3 regions of the Vibrio sp. ED004 genome follow, and region 2 is predicted to be linked to each of the others. Evidence: predicted binding sites of a transcription regulator. Region 2 holds the regulator's gene; each other region holds the start of a gene.
The links. Region 2 encodes PurR, which represses purine synthesis genes. Its sites were predicted from a motif close to TNANGNAAACGTTTNCNTNA; they were not measured.

Region 1 (6,828 bases), 1.2 Mb from region 2:
GCTTTGGAACTGGTTCGGTTAGCAACCACCAATTGTTGTGGTTTTTGATCAAGAAGGGGCTGAATTACACCTCTTGCTGCGCCACCAGCACCTAGCAAGAAAACTCGAGCACCCTCTAATACCACTTGATGCTGAAGTAAGTCTTGAACGAGACCCTCGCCATCAGTGTTATCACCAATGATCTCTCCGTCATCTAATTTCTTCAATGTATTAACGGCACCGGCTAATTGAGCCCTTTCCGTTAGGCGATTAGCAAACTGATAGGCATCTTCTTTAAATGGCGCAGTGACATTACACCCTCTACCACCTTCGCTAAAAAAAGCTTTAGCCGCGGTAATGAATTGGCCATGTTCTGGCTGCAGTGCTGTATAGGTAAGTTGTTGATTGGTTTGGCGAGCAAATAACGTGTGAATGAATGGCGATTTGCTTTGCCCAATAGGGTTACCGAAAACGGCATAACGATCTACTTGCTGTGTCATATCCTTACCTAACAGAAATAATAAAAAGGGTCATCTATATAGATGACCCTATCACTATCCCTATAAGGAAGGAAGAACTACCAAACTCGCGGTTTTAGGTAGTCACTATAAAGCAGCGCTTCTGGTGACCCGACTTGTGGTTCGTAACGGTATTCCCAACGAGCCAATGGTGGCATAGACATCAAGATAGACTCTGTGCGACCACCGCTTTGTAGACCAAATAGGGTACCACGGTCGTACACTAGGTTAAATTCAACATAGCGGCCACGACGGTATAGTTGGAAGTCACGCTCACGTTCGCCATAAGGTGTCTCTTTGCGACGCTCGACAATAGGTAAGTACGCCTCAGCAAAACCTTCACCGACCGCCTGCATGTAAGCAAAGCTCTTATCGAACCCCCACTCATTTAAGTCATCAAAGAACAGACCACCAACACCACGTGTTTCATCACGGTGAGGCAAGTAGAAGTATTTATCACACCACTCTTTGTGCTCTTGATACACGTTATCACCAAATGGTGCGCACAGATCTTTAGCGGTTTGATGCCAAGACTGGCAATCTTCATCTACTGGATAGAATGGCGTTAAATCAAAACCACCACCGAACCACCAAATAGGGTCTTCCCCTTCCTTTTCGGCAATAAAGAATCGTACGTTGGCGTGTGAGGTTGGGATATAAGGGTTTTTTGGGTGGATAACTAACGATACACCCATCGCTTCAAACTTACGTCCGGCTAATTCAGGGCGGTGAGCGGTTGCTGAAGCGGGCATTGTCTTACCTGCAACGTGAGAAAAGTTAACACCACCTTGCTCAAAGACCGCACCGTTGGTCATCACACGAGTACGACCACCACCACCGAGGCGTTCGCCAGGTTCGCGCTCCCATGCGTCTTCTTCAAACAACGCGTTACCATCAGCTTGCTCAAGCTGTTGGCAAATCGAATCTTGTAGGCTCAGTAAAAACTGCTTTACTGCTTCTTTATCAATTGCTGACATTTTACTTTCCTTTGCAGGGTTTAACCCTGTCTTAATATTTTCGACGTTTTTGCATCTCTAATTTCGCTAGGCTTCTCGCGACCACCCGTTTGACCTTCAAGAATCGCGACCAAGTGCTGACCCAGTTGCTGTTGGACTTCTTCAGTCGTCATACAAGGCGGCTCACCCGTTAAGTTAGCACTAGTTGAGGTTAACGGCTTACCGAATTCATTACACATTCTTTGAACCAAAGGGTGATCAGTCACGCGTACCGCGATCGAATCAAACTGACCGCTGACCCAGTCTGTTACTTTACTGCTGGTTGGCATAATCCAAGTGACCGGACCCGGCCAAGTCGCTTTAACCGCCGCTAATTGGTCACCGGTTAGTTGGCTCTCATCAATATAAGGAAGCAACTGCTCGTAACTTGCCGCAATTAAGATCAGGCCCTTTTCAACCGGACGTTGTTTTAACTCGAGTAATTTCTTGATGGCTTGTGGATTATCTGGATCACAACCGACCCCAAAAACGCCTTCGGTCGGGTAAGCAATGACTTCACCTTGTTGTAATGCCTGCAATGTATGTTGAAAGTTATCCACGGGTGCCTCATTAATTCAGTTATCTAACTCACTAAGTGTACAAATTATCACTCACTGTGACTAAAGCTATTTGTTTATAAAATGCATCAATTAACAACTTAGACTGACGCAAACGTTTTCCTTAAGCACTTTTACCCGTATAATGCGCGCAAAATATCTAATCACTAATTAAATCGTACCTGAAGGAGTTTGAGATGACTGTCGGTATTATCATGGGTTCTAAATCTGATTGGCCAACAATGAAGCTAGCTGCAGAAATGTTGGATCAGTTTGGCGTGGCGTACGAAACAAAAGTGGTTTCTGCTCACCGCACACCTCAGTTGCTAGCAGACTACGCAACCAGTGCGAAAGAGCGCGATATTAAAGTAATTATTGCTGGTGCTGGCGGTGCAGCTCACCTTCCTGGCATGGCAGCTGCTTTCACAAGCGTCCCAGTTCTTGGTGTTCCTGTTCAGTCTAAAGCACTGAAAGGCATGGACTCGCTACTTTCTATCGTACAGATGCCAAAAGGCATCGCAGTAGGTACTCTAGCTATCGGTGAAGCGGGTGCAGCGAACGCTGGCATCCTAGCGGCACAAATCATTGGTACATACAATGAAGATGTGATGGCAAAAGTAGAAGCGTTCCGCTCTGAGCAAACAGAAACGGTACTTGCGAATCCAAACCCTGCAGAGGACTAATTCCCATGCATGTTCTTGTGTTAGGCGCGGGCCAACTTGCTCGCATGATGTCCCTAGCTGGGGCACCGCTGAATATTGAAATTTCTGCTTTTGATGTTGGCAGCAAAAATATTGTTCATCCATTAACGCAAGCGATTCTAGGCAACGGCTTAGAAAATGCGATTGAGCGCGCGGACGTCATTACTGCTGAGTTCGAACACATCCCTCACGACGTACTTGAGGTATGTGAGCGCAGCGGTAAGTTCTTACCGACCACAGAAGCTATCAAAGCAGGCGGTGACCGTCGTCTTGAAAAAGCGCTGTTAGACGAAGCGAACGTGAAAAACGCTAAGTATTATGTGATTAATTCTCGCGAAGACTTTGACGCTGCGATCGCTCACGTTGGCTTACCAATGGTACTGAAGAGCACCCTTGGCGGCTACGATGGTAAGGGCCAGTGGCGCTTAAAGACATTAGACAATGTTGACGCGACTTGGGCAGAAATGGCTGAGTGCATTGCAGCGACCGACAATCAAGCGATTGTAGCTGAAGAGTTCGTCCCATTCGACCGTGAAGTATCACTGGTTGGTGCTCGCGGTACCAATGGCGAGATTCAAGTGTACCCACTGGCTGAAAATGTTCACACCGACGGCGTATTGAGCTTATCGACCGCGATTGATGACATTGAACTACAAGATCAAGCAAAAACCATGTTCACCGCAATAGCAGAACGCTTAGATTACGTTGGCGTACTAGCACTTGAGTTCTTTGATGTTCAAGGTTCACTGCTGGTTAACGAGATTGCACCACGTGTTCATAACTCTGGCCACTGGACGCAGCAAGGCGCTGAAACTTGTCAGTTTGAGAACCATCTGCGTGCTGTATGTGGCATGCCACTAGGCAGCACTAAGCTGATTCGTCCAACCGCAATGATCAACATTCTTGGTGAAGATACTCTACCTGAGGCTATTCTGGCTCAAGGCGGCTGTCATGTTCATTGGTATGGTAAAGAGAAGCGTGCAGGTCGTAAGATGGGCCACATCAACGTGAGCGCAGATTACAATGCAGAACTGCAAAGAGCGTTGTGCTCATTGGCTGATATTCTTGATAAGCAAGCCTACCCGGCTGTGCATGAGTTTGCTGAGCAGATGAAGTAAGCCTACATTGGTTTATGGATATAAAAAGTTCATTGGATATAGAAACGGCGCTCATTGAGCGCCGTTTTTTTATTTCTGGTCATTCACTTACTGTGATTAACATGACTACTGAGATTGAATGTGATGACACTTGCGGTCTGCACATTGCTTCTTGGTACCACTAGCTGTTTTCTTCTCAAGCAACAACGGGAACTGGCACTCTTCACAACGACCAATCACAGGAGGCTGATTAATGGCAAACTTACACTTAGGGTAGTTATCACAAGCGTAGAAGGTTTTTCCATAGCGAGATTTGCGTTCAACCAAGTGGCCTCTACCACACTCAGGGCATGCAACCAGCGGCTGCTCTTCAGGCTGTTCTTTTGGCTGGTCCAAAGATTCGATGTGATTACACTCTGGATAGTTGCTGCAACCAATAAACATCCCAAAGCGACCTTGTCTTAATACCAATTCGTTTTGGCATTTAGGACACGGTACACCCAGTTCTTTCACCACATGGCCATCGTTTTGATGCAAAGGCTTGATGTAATCACAGCTCGGATACTGCTTACAGCCTAAAAAAGGGCCGTGCTTACCATGGCGAAGCTGAAGCTCCCCGCCACACTGTGGACATGGTTCATGCTCTAACGCATGTTCATGTGCTGAAAAAAGCTGATTATCAATCTTACTACTCATGACAAGCCTGTATTAATGCAAGATACCTTGCTCTTTGGTGTACAACAGCTCTTCCATTTGCGTGTAAGCACTTTCATTACCCGGCACATTGAATAGCACCATTAAGATAATCCATTTCAGATCATCCAATTCAAATTCGTTGGTCTCAAGTCCCATCACACGATCAATCACCATTTCACGAATCTCTGTCGTGAGCACGTTGATCTGCTCTAGGAAAAGTAAGAAACCTCGACACTCCATATTAATACGCGATACTTCTCGACTAGTGTAAACACGCATCGAGGTATTGGAGCACATAGTAATTGCCGCTTGGTTATCGGTATCTTGCAGTGCCGCAAGGTCTTCTAACCAATGGAGGGCCTTATAAATATCTTCTTGGTGAAACCCTGCTCGAAGAAGCTCATCTTCAAGTTCGTCTTGATCCACCTGCAATTCAGAATCGCTATGGATGTAGGTTTCAAACAAGTACATCAGTATGTCCATCATCATAGCTTAGCCTCTCCCCTTTCGAATATAGCCACCGGAAACTGCAACAACATGCCCTGAGAGCTCAAGCTCTAAAAGCTGCATCATGACTTCATGCACAGGTATATGGGTTCTCTGTGCCAAAATATCAACGGGTGTCGCCTCTAATCCTACGTTAGCTAACAGCTGTGGAAATGGCAATTGTTCATTTTCACCCTTATTCTGCGTAGGTTCGAATAAGCTCGGCTGCTGATCTATAGACCAGTTTAACAGACTCTTTATTTCAATCAGAACATCTTGAGCATTTTGCACTAAACATGCTCCAGCTTTGATGAGACTGTTACCTCCGCGACTGGTTGGATTATGAATTGAACCGGGCAGCGCAAACACCTCTCTCCCTTGCTCCATGGCATAGCGAGCCGTAATCAAAGAACCACTCTTCTCAGCCGCTTCCACCACTAAAGTGCCTAACGACAAGCCACTTATAATACGGTTACGACGGGGAAAATGTTCAGGTCTTGGTTTAGCACTTGGGCGAAACTCTGAAATCAGCGCGCCATTCTCACAGATCCTCTCAGCTAGATTTCGGTGGCGGGCAGGATAAATGGAGTCCAAACCAGAACCCAACACTGCAAAAGTTTCTCCTCCCTTATCTAGAGCACCATCATGTGCATAGCCATCGATGCCTAAAGCTAAGCCACTGGTGACAATCAAACCGTTTTGGACGAACTCTTTGGCGAAGGACTTCGCGGTTTGCAGCCCTTCGAGACTGGCATTGCGACTGCCGACCATGGCGATTTGAGGTTCAATCAGCTTTTCAACGTGTCCTTTAACGAAAAGAACACTGGGCGCAGAAGCTATCTCGTTCAGCAGTTTGGGATAATGTAAGCAATTAGGAGTAATGATGTGATGGTTGGGTTGTCTTGCTTGCCACGCGAGACAAGCCTCAACTTCTCTTGGGGCTTGCTCTCTTAAATAAGATATTTGCTTGGCTGACAAACCGATAGCTTGCAGCTGCTGACTTGAGTAGCCAACAATGTTCGAAGGGGAATCGATACTCAGCAGGCGGGAAAGGCGTTTGCCACCCAATTGCGGAACAAAACTTAGAGTTAGCCAAGCACTCAGTTGTTGCTCATTCACTCGGTGCCCTTAATATCTTCCGTCAAAGCAAGATCCAAAGGCGATACTGCCAGAATGTCATTACTAACAGGCTTAGAGCTCTGAGTAATCAACGCGAGGCTAAAATATTCATAAGGGCGAATGACCATCAAGCTACCCAGAGAGGTACTTGGCAATTGCACCTTATCGCTCGCCGCTGACTCTGTATAGCTGTATTCACCCTGCTTACCAAACACCACCGCGCCGCTTTCGCTGAGGGTAAACATAGACCCCTGACGAAGATTATCCTGTGAACCTTTGTTGATCACCACTACCTGATTCTTCGCGCTGTACTGGCTGCCATCTAATGAACCCAAGATATTAGCAAACTGACCCGCCGCACTGGGTGCAGGATAAAACGTGGTAGAGAACTTCACCTGATCAACACCAAGTTCAGGTAGCACCAGGTCGTTAAGCAGTACCTCTTGCAGCTGAGTCTCTATATGTAAGCTGCTGAACTCAGCATCCACCTCTTTTAAGCGCGCAGTGGCAACCAAACGCAACGAGGTAATACTCGCTTGAGGTTGCTGTCGTTGATAAGTTTCAACTGCGCGGTAGATACCCCACTTTTGATGCTGTTGGTTACCTGAGATAAATAACCGGTCTGCACCCGATAAGAAACGTTTACCATCACTAGTTCCTAATACTCGTTGTGCCGATTC
Region 2 (6,828 bases):
ACTAAGTGATGTTTTTTCGGACTATTCGGATATGTTTGAGCTGAAAAAAGTAGTGTCTTCACTATTGATGCCACTGCCAGCAATGTTAATTCTCGCTTTTCTGGGCTTAGCCCTAGTGATGTTTACTACCAAAAGGAAGACTGGTTGCCTAATTACCCTTTCAGCCCTCTGTGGTATTTTCCTAATCGCTTTCCAGCCAGTTTCTAGCCAACTTTTAATGCCAATGGAAAGGCAACACACCGCTTTTTTACCTGTCGACGACACCGTCGATTACGTGATGGTGCTTGGAAGTGGTCATGTCGTTGACGACCAAATCCCACCAACATCAGAACTTAGCCGCACTGGTTTGATGCGTTTGAGTGAAGGGATTCGTATTCTACGTCTTTACCCTGGTGCCAAGCTTATCTTGTCAGGCTACGGCGCGGGCACTGAAGTGAGTAACGCAAGAATGATGGCTAAGGTTGCCCTAGCCCTTGGCGTTGCAAAACCCGATATCATTTTGCTTGAGACAGCAAAAGACACTTGGGAAGAAGCTCGCCAAGCTGCCGCGTTTGTTAAAAACAAAAAGATGGTATTGGTGACATCTGCGAGCCACATGACTCGTGCGCTGAATGAATTCCACGCTGCTGGCATGAAACCATTACCAGCACCAACCAACTACCTTGCACAAGAAGGTATTGTTGAGCCTTGGAATAAGTACATGCCTAAAGCGATCTATCTAGAACAGACAGAGCGTTACTGGCACGAGACCATGGGATTGGTTTGGCAAAGCCTGCGTGACTGGCTAGACACCAGTAACGATCTTTCGGAGGAGCCAATTGTTGTTCCTGAGCCTTCGAGCTTGATTGAGGAAGACGGTGAAGTTTCTGCAGCGCAGTAGACTCAACCTGATGCTTCTCTCTGCTTATGTTTAACTCAGCCTATTATTTCAATCGGCTTATTGGCAGGCAGAATCGTAAAACAACTAGTAGGCTGTCAGTTCGATAACGACAACAACTAAGCAATAAAAAAGCCGAGACATCAATGATATCTCGGCTTTTTCGTTCATATGTCGTTGCTAACTAGAAGTTCACGCAGAACATTAGTCACCAGCAAACATGTAACCTTCACCGTGAACCGTCACAAAGATTTGTGGGTTCTTAGGGTCGAATTCCATTTTGGCACGCATACGACGAATCAGTACATCGATCGTACGGTCATTCGGTGCGTCCACTCGGTGACTGATCATATTCAGAATACGTTCGCGACTTAATACTTGGTTAGGGTAAGAAGACAAAGCCACCAACAATTCATATTCAGCTTTAGTCAGCTTCACTGGCTCGCCGTTTTTGCTTAGCGCACGACGAGGGATATCAAATGTCCACTCACCGAAACGAACCACAGACTCGTCTGATGTTTCTTCTACTGCGCCTGCTGCCGTTTTACGAGCGGCAGAAATACGCCAAAGTAGGTTTTTAACTCGAACCAATAACTCGCGAAGTTCGAAAGGTTTAGTAACGTAATCGTCCGCGCCCATTTCAAGGCCAACGATTTTGTCGATGCTATCCGTGCGTCCAGTAACTAAAATAATTCCAATGTCTGATTGACTGCGTAATTCGCGAGTTAGCATCAATCCATCTTCGCCTGGTAAGTTGATGTCCAGCATAATGAGGTCAACGTTGTTTTCATCTAACACGTTTCTCATTTGAGCGCCGCTTTCTGCTTCGCTCACTGTGTAACCTTCGTTCTGGAAATATCCAACCAGTTTACTGCGGGTTACCACATCATCTTCTACGACTAATACGTGATAGCTCATCTACACCACTTTTCTTATTTAATAGTTTCAGTAACTATTCTATTCATAACTAGTAACAATTCTAGTGTTACAGAAGATAAAAGCCAGAAAGATGAATCTTTTTTGATACAAGACAATCTTAAACCTTGCTATTTATCGCCCATCGCAATTCAATATAGGCATTACTACTAACGAGTAACTTTGCGTTTCGCAAATAACCTTGTTATTCAGCCTTGGTGTTTATATCCCAAATCACTTGACGATATTGAGTATACAAACGCCGCAAGACTAAATCAGGATCCAAGAAATGAAAGATACGAAAGCGTTCAACGAGCAAAGAGCAGAAATCTACTGGTGGCTATCAAGCTTATTCGCCAAAGAGCTCACTCAAGAAGAACTCGATCACTACCACTCTGTTGAGATTCGTTCTTTCCTAACTGGTTTAGGTGAAAATGAAACACTAAAGCCAGCGATTGATAGCTTAGTTGACGCACTAAACCGTCTTCAAATACGTGAAGATGCTCAACTGGAACTGTCTGCTGACTTTTGTGACCTTTTCTTAAAGACAGATAAACATGGTGCCCTTCCATACGCTTCTATGTACATCGGTGAGACTGGCCTATTAAACGATAAGCCTGCAAAAGAGATGGAAGAGATCATGGCTAAACACAATTTAGTGGTTAACCAAGACCTGAAAGAGCCAGCAGACCACATTGCTATCGAACTCGACTTCCTTGGTAACTTGATCATTCGTTCTAACGAAACAGATCTTGAAGAAGAGCTAGAGAAGTCTTTTGCTGTTCAACAGCATTTTATCGAGCAACAACTCCTAACTTGGGTACCAAAATTCAACGTTAAATGTCATGACGTTGATGAATTCGGTTTCTACGCTTCAGTCTCATCTCTGCTACTCGCATTCTGTCAGTTGGACACTCAATATTTAGCTGGTGAATAGCTTATTGGGCGACTAAGTAAATAAATTCAGTAGAATGTGACAATTCACCCGGATTTCTGGGTGAATTTTATTGCGAGTAATTTCTAGTCAGTCTAAAATTGTGACCGCAAACGATAAAATATGAAACATTCACGAAATGCTATGCTTATTAAAGTTCAGAGCATTTCGGTGTTAAGACAAGCCGCTCATAGCGGTTTTTTGTTTTTTAGCACTTTAGTACCCAAAGAGCCCTACAAATTTAAGCTCTTAGTTAGGTAGCTTAACGGCTACTTCATTCCGTACTTTGGGAAAGTAGCTTCTAATAGGATAAAACCATGGCCACTATAAAAGATGTCGCTCGCTTAGCCGGCGTATCAACAACAACCGTTTCTCACGTAATCAACAAAACACGTTTTGTTGCAGAAGCGACTCAAGAAAAAGTAAACAAAGCCGTAGATGAACTGAACTATGCACCAAGCGCGGTTGCTCGTAGTTTGAAGTGCAATACAACACGCACTATCGGCATGCTTGTTACTCAATCAACCAACCTATTCTTCTCTGAAGTTATCGATGGTGTTGAGAGTTACTGCTACCGTCAAGGTTACACTTTGATTCTGTGTAACACGGGTGGTATCTATGAGAAGCAACGTGACTACATTCGAATGCTTGCAGAGAAACGTGTAGATGGCATCTTAGTTATGTGTTCAGACCTAACTGAAGAACTAAGAGAGATGTTAGATCGTCACGCTGACATCCCTAAAGTGATTATGGACTGGGGCCCAGAGAGTTCTCAAGCTGACAAGATCATCGATAACTCTGAAGAAGGTGGCTACCTAGCAACCAAATACCTTATTGAGCGCGGTCACTCTAAGATTGCTTGTTTAAGTGGCCACTTAGACAAAGCGGCCTGTGTAGAACGTATCGCAGGTTACAAACGCGCACTCAACGAAGCTAAGATTACTGCTGATGACAACATGATCATTGAAGGTAACTTCGAGTGTGATACTGCTGTTCTTGCTGCAGAGCAAATCGTAGAAATGAAAGATCGCCCAACAGCGGTATTCTGTTTCAACGATACAATGGCGCTGGGCTTAATGAGCCGACTGCAAGAAAAAGGCATCCGTATCCCTGAAGATATCTCAGTGATCGGTTACGACAACATCGAACTGGCTGAGTACTTCTCTCCACCGTTAACAACGGTTCACCAACCTAAACGTCGTGTTGGTAAAAATGCATTCGAGATTTTATTAGAACGTATAAAAGACAAAGATCACGAGAAACGAGTCTTCGAAATGCACCCTGAGATTGTTGAACGAAGTACAGTTAAAACGTTAAATTAATTGATAAAACGAGTTTTATTTCATTAAGCGCACCTTTGGGTGCGCTTTTTTTATCAACAACTATAATGAACCTATATGCACAACAGAAAGATCATTAATTGAAGCAATATCACATTTTGAAATAACAAGTGTGAGCCTCATTCAACAAAAACTTTATTCTATTCAATCAGTCACGCACAGGGCAAACCACTTGAAAAAGTGGGACGCAAAGCTTCCGGCCTAAACCACTCGTTGGTATGGTAGCGGGGTTACCGATGGCAAAATGCAGTAACTACTGACAATTTAGTAATTTACAGCCTATTGACAATTTAATTGCAACATTTTGCTAATCTCTCGGACCTGCTTATTTGGTGGCGTAGTTCAAATACACCGAGATAAATAACATGGATAAACCGATACTAAAGGACTCAATGAAGTTATTTGAGCCCCTAGGAAAAATTAAGTCACGCTCAATGTTTGGTGGATTCGGTCTTTTTGCTGATGACACTATGTTTGCTCTGGTTGTTAATGACCAGTTGCATATACGGGCAGACAAATGCACAACGAAGCAATTCGAACAACAAGGGTTTCAACCGTACGTCTACAAAAAACGTGGTTTCCCTGTCGTTACTAAATATTTCGCTTTACCTGAAGGCCTGTGGCAAGACCAAGAGAAGATCTTGGAACTCGCAACGACGTCTCTGGGTTTCGCTAAAGAAGAAAAAGCTGAACAGTCTTCTGCTAAGCCAACTCGACTCAAAGATCTGCCGAATCTTCGACTCGCTACTGAGCGTATGTTGAAAAAAGCAGGAATCGATTCCGTTGAACGTTTATATGAATCTGGCTCTGTAAACGCCTTTAACGCCATCAAGGAATCGCATGCGTCCTCTGTCAGTATTGAATTACTGTGGGCGCTAGAAGGTGCGATCAATGGAACACATTGGTCTGTTATACCGCAGCAGCGTCGTGAAGAGCTTATCAATCGCGTCAATTAACTTTGTCAGTTCAAACTATCTATATAACTAAGCCGCATTTCTGCGGCTTTTTTTATATCTGCTGAAAGTTAATCTATGCTTTGCCTGTCTATCTATACTAATGGTATGCATTGAAAATTAGAGGAAGTATCAATGAGTAAGAAAATGATATTGGGTATTGTGTTAGTCGTAACCATCATCTTGTTAGGCGTCAATTTTGGCCAGTACCTAACGCTTGAAAACGCCAAGGCCCAACAAGCCGTTTTGAATGACTACATTGACAGCAACTTTATTGCCGCCGCTGCTATCTATTTTATCGCGTACGTAATGATCACTGCTTTCTCAATTCCTGGCGCTGCAGTCGTCACGCTCTTAGGGGCAGCACTGTTTGGCTTCTGGAACAGTTTACTGCTGGTATCTTTCGCAAGCGCTATTGGTGCGACCCTCGCCTTCCTGAGTAGCCGTTACCTGTTACGTGATTGGATCCAAACCAAATTTGGTGACAAATTAGCGACAATTAACAAGGGCGTAGAAAAAGACGGGGCATTTTACTTATTCTCGCTTCGCCTGATTCCTGTATTCCCATTTTTCCTTATCAATCTACTGATGGGGTTAACCCCAATGTCAGTTTCTCGTTACTACATTACGAGCCAAATAGGCATGCTACCTGGTACGGCTGTTTTCTTGAATGCTGGTACTCAACTCGCAGAAATTGATTCACTTTCAGGTATCGTTTCACCTTCAGTACTACTATCGTTTGCATTGTTGGGTGTATTCCCAATTATTGCCAAATGGTTGATGAGCAAGTTTCGCTCAACACCTGTCGCTGACTAACGTGTATAGCTGAATAACGTATATAGTTGACTAACACCTAAAGCCGAATGAGGTTCTATCTCAATGAAAATCTTCAGTGCATCGAATCCAACAGAAGCCCATATCATCTGTGGATTGTTAGAAAGTGAGAATATTGCGTGTGAAGTCCGTGGTGAAGGTTTGTTTGGTTTAAAAGGGGAGATCCCATTTACCGAAGAAACTGACCCTTACGTATGGCTATATGAGCCAGAATTAGCCAGTAAAGCTCGCACTATTGTCAATGACTACCAAAAACAACAAGATTCGATCATCTATGAAGAGTGGCGTTGTGGTGAGTGTCATGAAGTCAATGAAGCTCAATTCGGTTCTTGTTGGCAATGTGGCGCAGCCTCTCCTGAATAATATCTCACGACGACAACCTGAGATTTAGTCAGATACCTCCTTCAAATAAAACGGGAAGCTAAGTTAGCTTCCCGTTTTATTTGAATTCAATTTGATACTCGGCTCAGAGAATGAACCTAAAAGATCACTGGATTTGCTTTTGGATAAACTCGATAGAATGTTGATTGAATTCTTCAGGGTTTTCAACATTACACACGTGACCGCAGTTTGCGATTTCAACTAGTTCACTCGACTCATGCGCCTCAACCATTTCTTTAACGGGCTTGATGAACATGTAATCACGTTCTCCCATCAAGTAGAGAGTCGGGATTGGTAGCTCCCTATCTTTGAAATACTTCATCAGAGGGTTTACGTCAGCCGTCAGGATGAACCAGCGTTTAAACTCTTTTTGACATAGCTTTTTGGCTTCGCGGATAAACAAGTGGCGCGATTCTTTCTGGCTTTTCTGCGGCATCACAATGTAAGCAAACAGGCTATAAAGCCACATGTAAGGAATGATGTGCTTACTCAGGTTACCGAGTTTGACCAATACTTGCGAACGAGTGTTGAGTTTGGTTACCGCCCCACCAAGTACCATTGAGCGAACACGACCTGCTGCGAGCTCTGCAACGT
Region 3 (6,828 bases), 490 kb from region 2:
CAACGACTACCAATCTAAACAAGGCCAGACGCCCAATGTCGAACAGGCTCAGTTTGATGAAAATGATGCAAACCACAGCGTTCTGATTCTACGTTCGATGATTGCCGCGTCTAAAGCTGATGGCCATGTTGATGAAGAAGAGATGGCTAAGATAGAACAAGCCGTCGAAAACATGGGCGCCGATTATCAACTGACTAAACTGGTATCTGAAGAACTGCATAAGCCACTCGACCCAAGCGAAATCGCTCAATTAGCAACGTCACCTCAACAGGCGAGTGAGATCTACTTAGCCTCTTTGATTGTGGCCGACGAACAGAACTTCATGGAAAAGGCGTACCTGAAAGAGCTCGCGAAACAGCTCAACCTTGCTGATGAAGTCACCTATCAACTTGAACAACAAGTCTCTGGCTGAACGAGAAATACCAAACGAATCGGTAAAGAACAGCCTAAGCCGCGAGCTAACCAAGTGAGATATTGAGCAAGGACAAACTAACTCTGAACTTGATCAGATCCACTTTGTTTTTGCTTATCTCTATGTGTATATTGAGATCAGTTATCATTTGGTTAGGTATAAAAATGAAAGTATACGATTGTTGTGATTTGGTTCGTGAACTGTATTCTCAAATTGGCAGTGGCGACCAAGGCTATATCCCTAAAGCGATCACCTGCGCAGTAAAAACATTGAATGACCTTGCTGCCGATGAATCTCTTCCTAAAGAAGCTCGCGAACGTGCAGCCTTTGCCGCTGCTAACTTACTAATTTCAGATTTCGAGGACTAATATGAACCTCGCTAACTTTGAAAAAATGGATCCTGTAATGTTGATGAGCATCGTCAACATGAAGCTTCGTGACGACTTCGGCGGAGATTTAGATCGAGTGGTCAACTTCTACGAAATCGACAAAGCAGCACTGATCGCGAAGCTCGCGTCTGCTGGTTTTGAGTATCTTCCAGAAGCCAAACAGTTTCGATAGTCGTTTAAAAAATCTTCCTATTTAAAGGCCAACCTCTGTGTTGGTCTTTTTTTGTTGGTGATACGTAACAAGTAAACATGCAGCAAACCCGTTATAAATTATCTGTCTGCACCTATACTTTTATATCTTAGAGTCAACGAACGCGCCTTGAACCAAAGCGTATTGTTGCATAGGCTACTCAAACTAGCATATAAAACTCATCACTCAACTTGATGATAGTGAAGGGTTAACAATGAAAAGACTCGGACTTTTAGCCGTTATCGCTGCCGCATTCACCGCAGGTTGCGCTTCAAATACTCAGCAAGACAACTTTCGCGAAGCCTCTTTTGAGCTGTGTAATACTGAAGTCGATATTTACTCTGTAAGCCATGATGAACGAGTTCGCATCGTCTGCTCTGATGGCTCTAAATTCGCTCTGAAAAGCGAAGACACACTAGAAGTGATGCGTGACATCAACATCGACTACTGTGATGGCGAAGGCCTAGGTAAGTTCAGTGAAAGCCGCCACTACTACTCTTTCAAGTGTAAGTCAGGCACTCTGCTTAGCATCAAAAAGTAGAATCGACACTACCAAATACCAAAGGGTTAATGTGAAAGCATTAGCCCTTTTTAGTACCTGCTTTTCTTTACTCTCATCAACTGACCACCAGACACAAAAAAGGCTCCTATTAAGGAGCCTCTAGTATCAATATTTTTCAAAGTAGTTGTTTGAAATTCTAGGAGAACACGCGGAGCTTACGAATGTAAGTGAGCATGCTCGACAACGAAGTTCAAATCACTACGAAGAAAAATTAAGCGTAAACAGGTAGACGCTTACAGATTTCAAGTACTTTTGCTTTAGTCGCTTCGATAACAGACTCATCACCCATGTTATCTAGGATGTCACAGATCCAACCTGCTAGCTCTTTCGCATCTGCTTCTGAGAAACCGCGACGAGTGATAGAAGGAGAACCGATACGGATCCCTGACGTTACAAACGGGCTACGTGGGTCGTTTGGTACTGAGTTCTTGTTTACAGTGATGTTTGCTGCACCTAGTGCTGCATCTGCTTCTTTACCTGTGATGTCTTTGTTGATTAGGTCAACTAGGAACAGGTGGTTCTCTGTAGAACCTGAAACGATGTTGTAACCACGTGCTAGGAATTCAGCAACCATTGCTTTTGCGTTAGCAACAACGCGTGCTTGGTATTCTTTGAACTCTGGCTCTAGAGCTTCTTTGAACGCTACTGCTTTACCAGCGATAACGTGCATTAGAGGACCACCTTGGCCGCCTGGGAATACTGCTGAGTTCAGCTTCTTGTAAAGATCTTCGCCTTCGTTAGAAAGAATTAGACCACCACGAGGACCCGCAAGCGTTTTGTGCGTCGTTGTAGTTACTACGTGAGCGTGTGGAACTGGGTTCGGGTAAACGCCGGCAGCGATTAGACCTGCTACGTGAGCCATATCTACGAACAGGTAAGCTCCTACTTTATCAGCGATTTCACGCATGCGCTTCCAATCACAGATTTGAGAGTAAGCAGAGAAACCACCGATGATCATTTTAGGCTTGTTCTCAATAGCCAGCTTTTCCATCTCTTCGTAATCGATTTGACCTGCTTCATCGATACCGTAAGGGATGATGTTGTAAAGCTTACCAGAGAAGTTTACTGGAGAACCGTGAGTTAGGTGACCACCGTGCGCTAGGCTCATACCTAGAACCGTATCGCCTGCATTTAGTAGTGCCATGTATACAGCGTTGTTTGCTTGAGAACCTGAGTGAGGCTGTACGTTTGCGTACTCTGCACCAAATAGTTCACATGCACGTTCAATTGCTAGAGTTTCAACTTTGTCTACGTACTCACAACCACCGTAGTAACGCTTGCCTGGGTAGCCTTCAGCGTATTTGTTTGTTAGCTGAGAACCTTGAGCTTCCATTACACGTGGGCTTGTGTAGTTTTCTGAAGCGATAAGTTCGATGTGCTCTTCCTGACGAAGAGTTTCTTCTTGGATAGCTGCGAATAGATCCGCATCGTAATCAGCAATGTTCATGTCACGCTTAAGCATCTGTATCTCCTGACTCAGATTGTACTGAAAGTTTCAAAAAAACCACACAACGACCGAAAGCAAACGTTTCCGTCACCGTTTTGATGTGACGCATTCTACATAATTTGATCTAGGTCATAAAGAGCTAATTGCAATTTTATCATGCAGTTTTTTCATAATCACAAATAAGATTCATCATGGTTATTAAGCTTATCCAACCAAAGATGACGCTTACTGTCAATTTTACGATTTACACCCTGTAAAACGCAGATTACATAGGTTTACCTTAATTTTGCCCCTCTAGCTACCGAAAGCTAAGGTTTTTCTCTACTATGCACGCCTTTATTGGTTAGGTAATTATAAAAACGATGGAAAAACACTCACGTAAAGAAGATTGGGTAGCAATCCTCACTGGCACGTTTTTAGTGGCGTTAGGCGTCTTCTTTTTACAGTCAGCGAACCTGCTTACTGGTGGCACTACTGGCTTGGCTCTGCTTTTGAGTCAATTTATGCCGGTAACCTTCGGTATTTTGTACTTTATTGCTAATTGCCCATTCTACTTATTAGCATGGAAACGATTTGGCCGTCACTTCGCAATAAGCAGTGCCATATCAGGGGCTTTAGTGTCTGTGTTTGCCGATCATTTATACTTGGTGATCTCGTTAGAAGTTCATAATGAGATTTACTGCGCTGTTGCAGGCGGCCTGTTGATGGGCTTAGGTATGCTGATCTTATTCCGTCATCGCTCAAGCTTGGGCGGCTTCAACGTCTTGTGTTTGTTCATTCAAGATCGCTACGGTATCTCAGTGGGCAAAACCCAAATGGCTATTGATGCGTGTATTCTGTTTGCATCATTCTTCTTCGTATCGCCTTGGGTGATTGCAGTTTCTGTATTGGGCACTGCGGTATTGAACATCGTATTAGCGATGAATCACAAGCCTACGCGTTATTCAGTGAACTACGCGTCTTAGCGCCAGCTATCCAATCAATGAATTACTAGCTGTTTTTCATAACGAAAACAGCTAGTATTTAGCTTTTATAAGCTACCCTCTCTTTTCTTATGCAAGATTACCTCTCTAGTGCCAAAGACACTCAAACCTCGATCTCTATCGAAGGTTTAGAATTCAATCCCGCGACACGTGTCTTAAGTTGCAACGAGCAGGTCATCGATCTAGAACCTCGTTCAATTGAATTACTCGAACTGTTTCTAACTAGCGTGGGTGAGCCTATCGCAGCTGAGCAGATCATCGAATCGGTTTGGCAAAGTAACTTCATCTCGAAGAATGTACTTACTAACAGGATCAGTACACTGCGCTCTGTGCTGCAAAAGTACCTACCAGAAAGTGATGCGACTAAGATCTTGGTTACTTACCCACGCAAAGGGTACTTCCTTAACCCTAGCTCGGTGAGTTTGGCTAATGCACAGCCCGAAACCTTTGAGATAACCGAACAGCCTCAAGCAAGCAAAAAGACATCACCGTTTAATCTTTTGTTACTGTCACTCTCTGTTGTGCTGCTGATAAGCACTGCGACTTTAGGCTATATGTTTTGGCACTCTTCAAACCAAGCCTCAGAGCTTGAACGCACACAAAGGCTGATTCCTAAGGTCGAGCTATTACTGAACCGTATCGATGCCATTGGAGACAATGCGAGAACGCATCGCAAAGCCGTTAAAGCGCTACTACTTCAACAACAAATTGAATACGCTTACACCGACTTAGCAAATCAAGATGCACCAAGTTACTTCGTAGACCCAATAGACAGCACGCCCTTTTTTCCGGGCGCCAAAAACATGCGCACCAGTGATTACCTGCTCAATATTCGATTGAAAGATCAGGAAGTCAATACACGCCTTGCGGCTAAAGTCAGCCTTATTTACCCAAGTTCAGGCAAACTTGCTTTCCGTGGTGTCTACTCAATAGAGATAGAGAACCTCAGTGAAGACTTGATGGAGATAAATAGAGAGCTAGCGAACTACTTCGCTTTACCTGCTCCGCTATCACCAGAGTGGTCTGTCAGTGATAAAGAGCTGAGCCGCTTGCTTGACGGGCAAACAATGAAACTTGATAGCGTGTCACTCAACGTGATGACTTCAACCTTGCTTGCTCGACAACTGGCTCTGTTTGAGACCGACCACCAGCGCCTTATTAGCTTCACTAGCCTAGTGCAAACGCGTTTTAAGTTGATTCCCGACGAGCTAAAACTCTGGCTTGGGATTATTCACTTCAAGTTAAGAGACCTGCAAACCGCGAAGGAATTTCTGACCAACACGGCGGGCAATTCGACCATTGAGAACGCACTGGTCTATATAATGATTTCCCATATTGCTTACAAGCAAGGGGACATGGATAAGTTTCGCCTCAACTACATGGAATCCTTAGTCGCGTTATTGCGAGTGGTTCCTTCAGAAGAGCTGTTTGCTCGCTTGTCCAAACCTGAGTCGAAATCGACCTGTCTCCAGCCTTGGAAAAATCTAAAATTGAGCATCAAAGAGCCACTTATCATTAAGCAGTGGGAAAACCTGATGCTTAACTACTGCACGAATGTCGGCCATCAACTTTCCGAATGAATAAATATAAAACACATAAAAACAAAAACTTAAATATAAATTAAGATCTTATGTATCTTCATTTTTTGCCCTATTAACTCTCTCACCAATAGCATTCCTAAAAACATCAGGCCGCTCTAGGCCAATTATATTAGGAATGCTCAACATGAAAAAATCCATGACGCTGCTTGCGGCTTCTCTCTTTGCTCTTTATGGCTGTGGCGGCGGAGGTGGCTCTTCTTCATCAGGCTCTAATGGTACAACTCAGTTCGATTATCCGATCAACAACTCTCAGTTTGCACCAAAGAACATCACATTGTTGTCTTACCTAATATCAGAAGATGGCGATGAAAACGTAGCACTGGATCTTGCATACCGAAATATCAGTTCACAGCAGATGTTGGCCAATATTCAGTTGCAATTAGATAAATTAGCGATCTCTAATGAGACTGAAGGCGTAGCTGAATTGGAGAAGCTAAAAACAACGCTAGAGAGCATGGTTAACAGCGGCATCAACGACTTCTACGCTGCTGATATGACGGTACAAGGTGAAACGGACAGCGGCCTGTTTTACAAAGGCAATGATGGCTTTGTTAACTCAGTTGATTCCAATATAGAATTGACTAATGGTGAGGCTGTCGACTTTTTGGTGACTAACCCAGTATTCAAATATTCAGGCAGTACGGTAAAAGAAAAAAGCCCTAACATTAGTCACAGCAATAGCTCTGTCGGGCTTTCGTTTGAGGTTACTACTGGCCAACTAGAAGCCTTGCTTGATGATTTCTACGAAGGCGATATTGATGATTTAGGACCGTCAGACACACGATGTGACTTCCATTGGCAGCAACAAGTTTCCGAAAATGGTCAGCGCTCAACGGTAACGGTTCAAGATAAGAAAATTGAAACGGCGTACCTGAAAGTTGAAAACACTTACAACGTTGTTTGTGATGGGTATGATTCAGCTGAATTTCAAAGCAATACTGAAACATGGTTCAGCCCAAGCTTTGGCGTTGTGAAAATGATGGACTGGGATGAAAAGAATGGCACTCAACTGAGCGACACGAAGTGGATTCTCGATTCATTTACGGTCAACAAAGGCTAGCAACCGAAGCCTTCCATTAGAGAATAGGAAGGAAAGATTTGAGCCTGACACTTAGAGTTCAGGCTCAAAGCTTATACTCGCATAGGGGAACGAGTATTATTGCTCTATCAAGAGAATTCTTGTTTCATACGGTCGTAAGGCTACCGTGTTTGCAGAAACTGGCGACTGCTCATCAGAGTAATTC

Region 1: the regulator PurR is predicted to act here: its motif matches at 2,157-2,176, upstream of purE (5-(carboxyamino)imidazole ribonucleotide mutase).
Region 3: the regulator PurR is predicted to act here: its motif matches at 3,071-3,090, upstream of glyA (serine hydroxymethyltransferase).

The regions. Positions count from the first base shown of each region.
Region 1 is NZ_CP066149.1:1,661,226-1,668,053, forward strand. It holds gene aroE (shikimate dehydrogenase) at 1-479, opposite strand, end outside; gene hemF (oxygen-dependent coproporphyrinogen oxidase) at 557-1,474, opposite strand; gene ITG10_RS07500 (L-threonylcarbamoyladenylate synthase) at 1,495-2,052, opposite strand; gene purE (5-(carboxyamino)imidazole ribonucleotide mutase) at 2,247-2,732, shown strand; gene ITG10_RS07510 (5-(carboxyamino)imidazole ribonucleotide synthase) at 2,738-3,868, shown strand; gene ITG10_RS07515 (topoisomerase DNA-binding C4 zinc finger domain-containing protein) at 3,974-4,543, opposite strand; gene ITG10_RS07520 (DUF494 family protein) at 4,556-5,032, opposite strand; gene dprA (DNA-processing protein DprA) at 5,036-6,148, opposite strand; gene ITG10_RS07530 (LysM peptidoglycan-binding domain-containing protein) at 6,145-6,828, opposite strand, start outside.
Region 2 is NZ_CP066149.1:414,659-421,486, forward strand. It holds gene elyC (envelope biogenesis factor ElyC) at 32-880, shown strand; gene torR (two-component system response regulator TorR) at 1,082-1,795, opposite strand; gene torD (molecular chaperone TorD) at 2,082-2,729, shown strand; gene purR (HTH-type transcriptional repressor PurR) at 3,044-4,048, shown strand; cyclic di-GMP riboswitch class I at 4,219-4,304, shown strand; gene ITG10_RS01755 (TfoX/Sxy family DNA transformation protein) at 4,432-5,022, shown strand; gene ITG10_RS01760 (TVP38/TMEM64 family protein) at 5,155-5,835, shown strand; gene ITG10_RS01765 (DUF2007 domain-containing protein) at 5,899-6,216, shown strand; gene ITG10_RS01770 (alpha/beta fold hydrolase) at 6,341-6,828, opposite strand, start outside.
Region 3 is NZ_CP066149.1:906,332-913,159, forward strand. It holds partial or broken gene ITG10_RS03870 (tellurite resistance TerB family protein) at 1-412, shown strand, start outside; gene ITG10_RS03875 (YaeP family protein) at 577-780, shown strand; gene ITG10_RS03880 (DUF4250 domain-containing protein) at 782-973, shown strand; gene ITG10_RS03885 (hypothetical protein) at 1,206-1,532, shown strand; gene glyA (serine hydroxymethyltransferase) at 1,765-3,015, opposite strand; gene ITG10_RS03895 (YitT family protein) at 3,363-3,965, shown strand; gene ITG10_RS03900 (winged helix-turn-helix domain-containing protein) at 4,055-5,563, shown strand; gene ITG10_RS03905 (hypothetical protein) at 5,709-6,644, shown strand; gene treC (alpha,alpha-phosphotrehalase) at 6,741-6,828, opposite strand, start outside.